DNA from 2 places in the Ammoniphilus oxalaticus genome. Region 1 is predicted to be linked to the other one. Evidence: predicted binding sites of a transcription regulator. Region 1 holds the regulator's gene; the other holds the start of a gene.
What was found. Region 1 encodes NrdR, which represses ribonucleotide reductase genes. Its sites were predicted from a motif close to AACACNATATATNGTGTT; they were not measured.

Region 1 (4,437 bases):
TAAAATCTTGAAACGTCGCCGCCATCACATCACGCGGAATGTAATGCGATCGGATCAGTTGTTCGCGACCTCTTTGCTCTTGATCGTGTTTCCATTTCGAACATGGGGTGATCACCGTCTCGATATAAGACATAGACCAAGTTAATTCCGCTTTATGTCCTTGAACCAGGTTTGGACAAGTGTCTAACGAAGCGCACTTTGCGCAATTTTTCTCTTCTTGGATCGCTTGATCCAATTTTACAAGAGATCGTTCAAGCGTGTCATCCGTTATTTCTGGATATTGCGCTCGAAACTGTTCGATGAGCGGATCGAGCATCACGCGCTGTTGTAACTCCTCTAAAGACGGCATGCCTGCGGGCTTTCTGAATTTCAGTTCAGACAAAGCTTGATTGATCGATTGCATGACGATATCCCCCTTTCTATGACTTTAATTCTCCAAGCGCCCGCAACAGTTCTTCCGCCTGTCTTTTTTGCTCTTCCGTTAGTTCCTCATTATTGGCGGGTGTCGAACCTTGTCGCGCGACCCATTCTGGAACATCTGTCTTTGTCGTCGCTGGTCTTCTTGGGTTCGATCTTTGTTGTCGGGCTGGATTTGCTTTATTTGCCTTTGGTTGATTTGTTTCTTGGTACAATTGCTTCGCTTGCCCCAACGCCTGTTCAACGTCTTCAATCTTTAATCGTTTCCAATGTGATGCGATTTTAAATATTAAAGCCCTTGGCAACTGCTTATTATTTGTCATCATGACATACTCAAGCAGAACATTGATGACGCCAGAGGGTAGCCTATAAGATTGCGTCAGTTCCTCCACAATTTTAACATCTGCGGGGGAAACTTTACTTCCCGCCTGATACTGTTCAATTAAGGTCAGCGGCGATACCGTTGCCAGCGCTTGCTTATGCGCGTCCTCTTTTGTTAATGAAGCCTCAGCAATGGGTTGTGACTTTTCTTTAGGCGGCGGAGTAGGTTCCGATATCATTGGGTTTCCCTGGTGTTCTCGTTGATACCAATCATAGACGACTTTTTTCAAACGTCCGGGATGAATTTCATTATCATCCCCGCAAATATACGGATCCTGAAGAAAGTAGGAAAGCTGTAGATCATTCAAATTATATAAGAAAGCCAATTTCTGAATCACTTGCCTAATTTCTAAAGAAAGTTTCCGATCCTTAATCCATGTCTTTGGAAGAGCCGCCTCTAAAAAGGAAAAATCCGGATTTGTCTCAGTTAAACGCAAGCGCTTGTCCCCATCCACAACAGGAAGAGGGGCTGGATCCGTCGGGAATTGCCCCTCCACCTCAGCTAAAAATTGATCCGTTTCCGATCCAGGCGTAATGAGTAATTCAGAAGGGATAATCGCGCGGAAAATTTGATCAAAACTTTTCGTTAAGTCTGTTCGCTCTCCATCAGGTAAGGCGGCTTTGCTCTTACCTAACAACCTTTCACGCAGTTGGCGATATTTTTGTTTCCCGACTCGATTAAGTAACATAATATTCAACATATCATCATCAAAAAACTGAGATGGCGGCATGGGGGAAAGCAGCTCATATTCATAGTAGTGATTGCCGGCTTCTACACCTTCTACTTTGATCGTTTTTAGTAGCCCCACAGCCTCAAGCTTCTCGCGAGCATCAATAATTTTATGAAGCGAAGTTCCCATCATACTCATTAAGCCACGATGATTCCCCATCGATGATTCCGATATTTCTAAACGACATTCGTGATAAAAAGTAACGTATAAGCTTGTCGACAGCGGACCAATCAACGGTTGATAAAGTTGCGTAATGTAGATGAGTTCTGATGAATTCATTTTTTCCGCCGCCCGCAAGCAGTAATGATCATTAGGAACAATTTCTTTCCAAGTAAATCCCATTGATCTTAAACTCCCTTACCATTAAATCCATTATTAAAAGGCAAACACACGCTTTTTGTCCTGTACCTCGTATATAAAGAGATTGATTTCGTCTTAAAGAGTGGTCTTATTTTTATTGCTACTCAACAATTCTTCGAGTTCCTCGATAAAAACATTAATATCTTTGAACTGGCGATAAACTGAAGCAAAACGGACATAAGAAACTTCATCAACATCATATAAAGCGCGCATAACCAATTCTCCAACGTCCTGACTATTCACTTCACCGCGCCCTAAGCTCCTTAGTTCTTGACCAATTTTATCCACGATATTTTCCAACGTCTCGATTGGAACAGGTCTTTTCTCACAGGCCCTAACAAGTCCATGCAAAACCTTTTCCCTGTTAAATTCCTCCCGAGTTCCGTCTTTTTTGACGACTAACAGAGGTGTCTCCTCTACCATTTCAAATGTAGTAAATCGATTTCCGCAATCTTCACATTCTCTTCTGCGGCGTACCGACCTAGCATCATTAACGGGGCGCGAGTCTAGCACCCGCGTTCCATTATATTGACAAAGAGGGCAACGCATATTTACCAACTCCTAAAAGCATTCATTCCCATAAGCCTAAGCTTTTCTCTATTGTAGCAAATTTCTCATGGACATGTCGCTGTAAACAAAAACTAGAACGCGCTTATTGTTCAAAAAAAAGAACCGCATTAAGCGGTTCTAAGCTGTAATTCCTTGATTTCTTTTAATATGGGCCGCTTCTGATACATGCTTTACAAGATCAAGCACACGGCAAGAATAGCCCCATTCATTATCATACCAAACCATCACTTTTACTTGCTTATCCCCCATCACCATCGTGGATAACCCGTCAACGATCGAGGAATGTTCATTGCCATTAAAATCAATGGACACAAGCGGCGCTTCAGTAAATTCAATGTATTTGCTCATTGACACGTCAGCCGCTTCTTTGAGAACCCGATTTACCTCATCAACGGTAACCGACTTGTTCGTATTGATCACAAGGTCAACAATTGATACATTCGGGGTTGGCACACGCAAAGCCAGTCCGTTCAACTTTCCTTGCAATTGCGGCAATACTTGCGCCACCGCTTTAGCGGCGCCTGTCGAGGTCGGAATAATCGATTGCGCGCAAGCTCTTGCTCGCCTCAAATCTTTATGCGGGTTATCTAGATTTTTCTGGTCATTCGTATAAGCGTGAACCGTTGTCATCATCCCATATTCAATCCCAAACGCTTCGTCCAGCACCTTGGCAACTGGAGCCAAGCAATTTGTTGTGCAAGACGCGTTGGAAACAATATGGTGATTTTGATGATCGTAATCCGCTTCATTTACACCCATCACAATGGTAACATCCTCATCTTTTCCAGGCGCGGTAATCACCACTTTTTTTGCTCCCGCGGCGATATGCTTACCCGCTCCCTCACGGCTCGTAAACTTTCCTGTCGCTTCAACGACGATTTCAACCCCAAGTTCGGCCCACGGCAGATTCTCCGGGTTACGGTCGCTCAATAATTGGGTCGGCTTACCATTTATAATAATTTGATTATCTTTCACTTCAACATGATCGGAAATAGTTCCGTGGATGCTATCATACTTTATAAGATGAGCAAGGGTTTCCGCAGGGTAACTAGCGTTGATTGCTACAACTTCTACATTTGGATCCTCTATGGCTTTTCTAAAAACCATTCTTCCAATCCGTCCAAATCCGTTAATCCCTATTTTTGTCATAAGTTTGTTCCCCTCTCGCATTTATCACATACTATTACTCTCTTTAATTATAATAAGTATGACACATATTGCAATTGTTTCTTAATAAAATATATTTTTAAAAATGCGCGTTACCCATAAACTTCCATTCCCTGCTTTTCTGATTCACCTTTACTCATAAATATCGCGGAATTTCCCATAAAAGTAAAGCACGCGTTGCAAATAATGTCTCGTCTCCCCAAATGGAATATCCGCCATATTTCGATAAGTGCCGTCCCATTGATCTTCTTTCAACCATCGTTCAACATTGCCTGGTCCAGCGTTATAAGCGGCGATCACCGCAAAATGATTTTGATGAAATTTTCTTTCTAAAAAGGAGATATACCAAGATCCAATGGCAATATTTACCTCCGGATCATCGATTTTAGTCAAAAGTTCCGAGGGAAGTTGAGCTTGCTCAATCACCCATTCCGCCGTTTCTGGCATAATCTGCATCAAACCTTTTGCGCCTTTATTCGACGTGCGCATATGTTTAAAGTTGCTTTCGATTTGAATGATTGAAAAAACTAAATAGGGATCAACATTGTATTGCGACGACGCCTCCGCTACCTCATTTTTAAAATAAACGGGATAAATCGCCTTCCAAAATAATTGACTGTTCAACAAAAAGAACAAGGCAAGAAGCAAGCACAATAAAGTGATTTTACGATTTGTCTTTATTTCCATCGTTTCCTTTGATCCTACTCAATTGATTAAATATTTTTTCGACCTGCCGTCGTGTGTTTTCCAGTGAACCATCATTGTCAATCACATAATCAGCTCGCTTCCTTTTCTCCTCAATATCCATCTG
Region 2 (4,437 bases), on a different contig from region 1:
TCATCATGCTGCGACCAATTCGCCGCCGTGTAAACTGCTTTTGTCAACGTATGCCCTCCTAAACCGAGCAAGATAGGCATTCTTCTTGCCCTGTGTCTTTCGTTCTCGCGTAATAGAGCGTTTTTACTCCTTTGTGATGCGCGTAAAGATCGATTTTTGTTAAATCTCTGGTCGTGTCTGAATCTTTCATAAATAATGTAAAACTAATGCCTTGATCGACATGACGCTGAATCGTAGCGACCATATCGACGACGCGGAACATATCCATATCATACGCTTCTTTATATAAAAACCACGTTTGCGGCGTTAAACCTGGCATCGGATAATACGTTTTGGAATTTCCGTATGTCCGTTCCTCAATTCGTTCCATAATCGGCATAACGGAAGCTGTCGCCGATTGCACGTAGGAAATCCCGCCTGTCGGAGCGATCGCCAATCGATAGGAATGATAGAGTCCGCTCTCCTTAACTCTCTCGCGCAACGTTTCCCAGTCTGCGGGCGTCGGCAGTTCCATCCCTTCAAATAACTTTTTTACCGTATCCGATTTTGGATGGTATGGCGTCTTTACATAATCGTCAAAATAGGTTCCATCATGATAAGTCGAGTTTTCAAAGCCATAGAATGAACTTCCGTTCTCCATTGCTAGTTCATTCGATTTGAGGATCGAATAATAGTTTACAGCCGCAAAAAATACGTCGGCAAACTCTCTAGCCTCCTCACTTTCGTATGCAATCCCGTTTTGAGCGAGATACCCGTGTAAATTTAAGGCGCCTAATCCAATCGAACGCATTTCTCGATTCGCCCGCGCAACCGCTGGGGCATTGACAATATCGGTCGATTCAGAAACGATCGTCAACGCCTCTGTGCCTAGCCGTACTGCCCGCTCGATCGACTTATTTTTCATAATATTAGCGATATTTAGCGAACCTAAGTTGCAAGAGATGTCCAAACCGATCTGGTCCTCTTTCCCATAGTCCGCGTACTCCGAAAGTTCGCTGTACTGCAGAATCTCAGAACAGAGATTCGAGAATTTAACTTTTCCTAAATGATTCAATGCGTGCGCCTGATTGACATTACCTTCAAACATGACATAAGGATAACCCGACTCAAAACGAAGCGCCGAAATTTTTTCTAAAATCGCCCTCGGATTCACTCGATCTTTGCGCACATTCGGATTATTGACGAGCTGATCGTACATTTCATCAAAATCCATCTCGTCTAAGTGGACGCCATATTCTTTGTAAACCGTGTACGGGTAGAAGACATAGGCAAACTTGTTCTCGCGCGCGAGTTCGATGAATTTATCTGGAATCACCACGCCGATCGACAACGTCTTCACGCGAAAATCTTCGTCCGCGTTGATTTTCTTCGTCTCAAGAAAATCGTTTATATCAGCATGGAAAACCGATAAATAGACGGAACCCGCTCCCGGACGTTGCCCCATTTGATCCGCATACCGGAACGCGTGATCGAGCATTTTCATGACGCCAACGACACCCTTTGCCACGTTCTCAATTCCCTTGATCGATTCGCCCTTCGCCCGTATTTTGGAGACATTCAAAGAAACGCCGCCGCCGATTTTAGACAATTGTTTCGCCATCGATTCAGCCATGTTAATGTCGTTCAGACTGTCACCGACTTCAAGCAGGAAACAGGACACAAGTTCGCCTCGTCTCGCTCTGCCCGCATTTAAAAATGTCGGTGTGGCTGGTTGGAATTCTTGCTCAATCAATGCCGTAACATACGCTAACGCTTTTTCCGCATCCCCTTTTCCAAAAAACAGGGCGTTGACCGCGATTCGGTCCTCATACCGTTCAAGAATCCGCTCGCCATCGTTCGTCTTTAAGGCATAGTCGTTATAAAAGCGAAACGCGGACATGTACGATGGAAAACGGAACCTCTTCGCATAGGCCGCTTCGTACACTTTCTTAATTTCGTCAAATTCGTACAGCCCAAATAAATCAGCGTCGTAATAATCGTTATCGATCAAGTAATCCAACTTCTCGCGCAAATCATGAAAAAACACTGTATTCTTATTTACATAATCGATGAAATACGATCGTACGGCCTCTTTATCTTTTTCAAGCTTCAATTTCCCATCATGATCTCTGTGGATCACTTCGTTATTAAGCTGAATGTGACGCAAAGCAATTCCACCTCTCTCTTAAATTGTTCTATGTCCTGAGCTGTCCCGCTCAATTCAAACTTGTGTAAGAGCGGAACCTCAAATTCCTCTGCAATTAAATCTCCCGCCATCCCAAAGTTCGCGCCCCAATTTCGATTCCCGCTGACCGCTACCCCTCTTAGTAAGTGGCCATTGCTGTTCAAAAATTCACGGATGGGCGTGGGTACCTCTCCAAATCCAAACGTATATGTAATCAGAATGTACGGCTCTTCTGCGATCGTTCCTGGCATAATTTCTTTAACAGGCAAACCCGTTTTTTTAACGAACCTGCGCACATTCCCTGTCATAGAGGAGAAATAAATCATCATATGATGACCCCCTTCTTCTTAATTCATCATTTTAGGCGTAAATAAGTTTGCCCCACTAAATATAGTACAACTTTATCTACTTTTCCACTACTAATAGTTTAAATGTGTTGTTTTTTGAAAAAATACAGGTGTTTTCAACTTTTCAAATCGATCTCACTCCATAGTAAACAATCACATTTCGACCATTTTCGATCTTTTGCTCACTCGTTCATCATAAACGGAATCTCGGCTTTTTTACAAACAAATTTTAAAATTAGCAAAAGAAAATTCGCCCTCTGTAAACAGAAAGCGAATTTCGGAATGACCTATTAGCTACATTGCAACGATTTTATTTAGATTTCAAATGTCCGTATCATGGTCTTTTACATGGCGGTCCAAATGAGAAATACACTCGGTATTTCCGACAACTTGTTCAGAAATGAAGTCCAGCTTCTGAGTCTATCTGATCGAGCCATCCTCTTTGTTTCTCTCACCCAGGCGCCGCTCCCCTTATCACCCTACTTTATTTTGCCTTATTCATGGAGCTATGTTTTCGCCCGTACGTAAAATAGATGACCAAGCCGATGGCGAACCAAATCCCGCAGGCGATCCACGTGTGAACAGACAATTGCGTGATTAACAATAGACAAAGCAGGAACGCGCAAATCGGCAATACGGGAAAAAACGGCGCTTGAAAACCGCCAGTGGGAACACTTTTATTCCGCCTTAGGAAAATAACGCCGATGGAGACAGTGGTAAAGGCGAGCAGCGTACCCATGTTGACCAGTTCAATCAGTTTTGACAATGGAATGAAGCCCGCGCAAAAAGCAATCAATGCAGAAAAAACCCACGTATTTTTAACCGGTGTTTTATATTTTGGGTGCAACTCGTACATGCTTTTCGGCAACAATCCGTCGCGCCCGAGCGCGTAAAGCAATCTCGTGCCTCCGTACAACATTACGAGGGTGACCGTCATCATCGCAACAACCGCCCCCAGCGAAATTATACCGGCCATCCATTCATGGTTGATCAGCTGTAAGGCAAAGCTAACCGGATCGCTTACGTTCAACTGCGTATACGGAACCATCCCCGTCAACACGAGCGAGATGACGACATAAAGCAGCGCGCAAATGAGCAACGAACCGATAATCCCAATCGGCAAATTTCGTTGCGGATTTTTGACCTCTTCCGCAGCGGAAGAAACCGCGTCAAACCCAAGAAACGCAAAGAAGACAAGGGCCGCCCCGCTCATCACTCCTTCGATCCCAAAAGGCATGAACGGTTGCCAATTGACGGGCTTCACGTAAAAAATGCCGACAGAAATAAATAAAACGATCACGCCAAGCTTAATGAAGACCATGATCTTATTTAGCTTTGCCGATTCGTGAATGCCGCGCGACAATAAAACAGCGGTGGCCATGACGATCACGACTGCGGGGGCATTGACGTATGTTCCATCCGCAGGCGAAAAAGGGCCCGAGATCGCTGTTGGAAGAATGATCTGAAATCCGGCTAATAGGGTGGACAAATAAGAAGCCCACCCCGTTGCAACTGCGGCAACCGCAAGCCCATATTCCAATACCAAAGCCCAGCCGATCAACCAGGCGACAATTTCTCCAAACACAATATATCCATAAGTATAGGCGCTGCCCGTAACAGGGATGGAAGAGGAAAACTCCGAGAAACACATCCCGACCAACGCGCAGACGAGAGCGGCGATCAAAAACGAAAAAACGATCCCAGGTCAAGCATAGTTTGCCGCGACCGTTCCGGGCAAAATAAAAATTCCCGTGCCGACGATCGCCCCAATCCCGAGCAACACGAGATCAAATGCCCCCAACGACTGTTGCAGCGGATTATCCCTCTTTTTTGTCAGTAACTCGCCCAAATTTTTCTTTCTAAACAACACATTCCTCATCCATTATCCCTCATTTTCATCTCCCGCGAAGCAGATGTTGCCCCACA

Region 2: nrdI (class Ib ribonucleoside-diphosphate reductase assembly flavoprotein NrdI) is a predicted target of NrdR. The motif match lies at 2,545-2,562, and genes of this name have one in related genera.

The regions. Positions count from the first base shown of each region.
Region 1 covers NZ_MCHY01000008.1:40,731-45,167, reverse strand. The annotation lists gene dnaI (primosomal protein DnaI) at 1-403, opposite strand, end outside; gene BEP19_RS06405 (replication initiation and membrane attachment family protein) at 420-1,871, opposite strand; gene nrdR (transcriptional regulator NrdR) at 1,965-2,438, opposite strand; gene BEP19_RS06395 (glyceraldehyde-3-phosphate dehydrogenase) at 2,577-3,608, opposite strand; gene BEP19_RS06390 (lytic transglycosylase domain-containing protein) at 3,759-4,313, opposite strand; gene coaE (dephospho-CoA kinase) at 4,291-4,437, opposite strand, start outside.
Region 2 covers NZ_MCHY01000006.1:367,038-371,474, reverse strand. The annotation lists gene nrdF (class 1b ribonucleoside-diphosphate reductase subunit beta) at 1-47, opposite strand, end outside; gene nrdE (class 1b ribonucleoside-diphosphate reductase subunit alpha) at 59-2,146, opposite strand; gene nrdI (class Ib ribonucleoside-diphosphate reductase assembly flavoprotein NrdI) at 2,116-2,493, opposite strand; partial or broken gene BEP19_RS03885 (amino acid permease) at 2,996-4,390, opposite strand.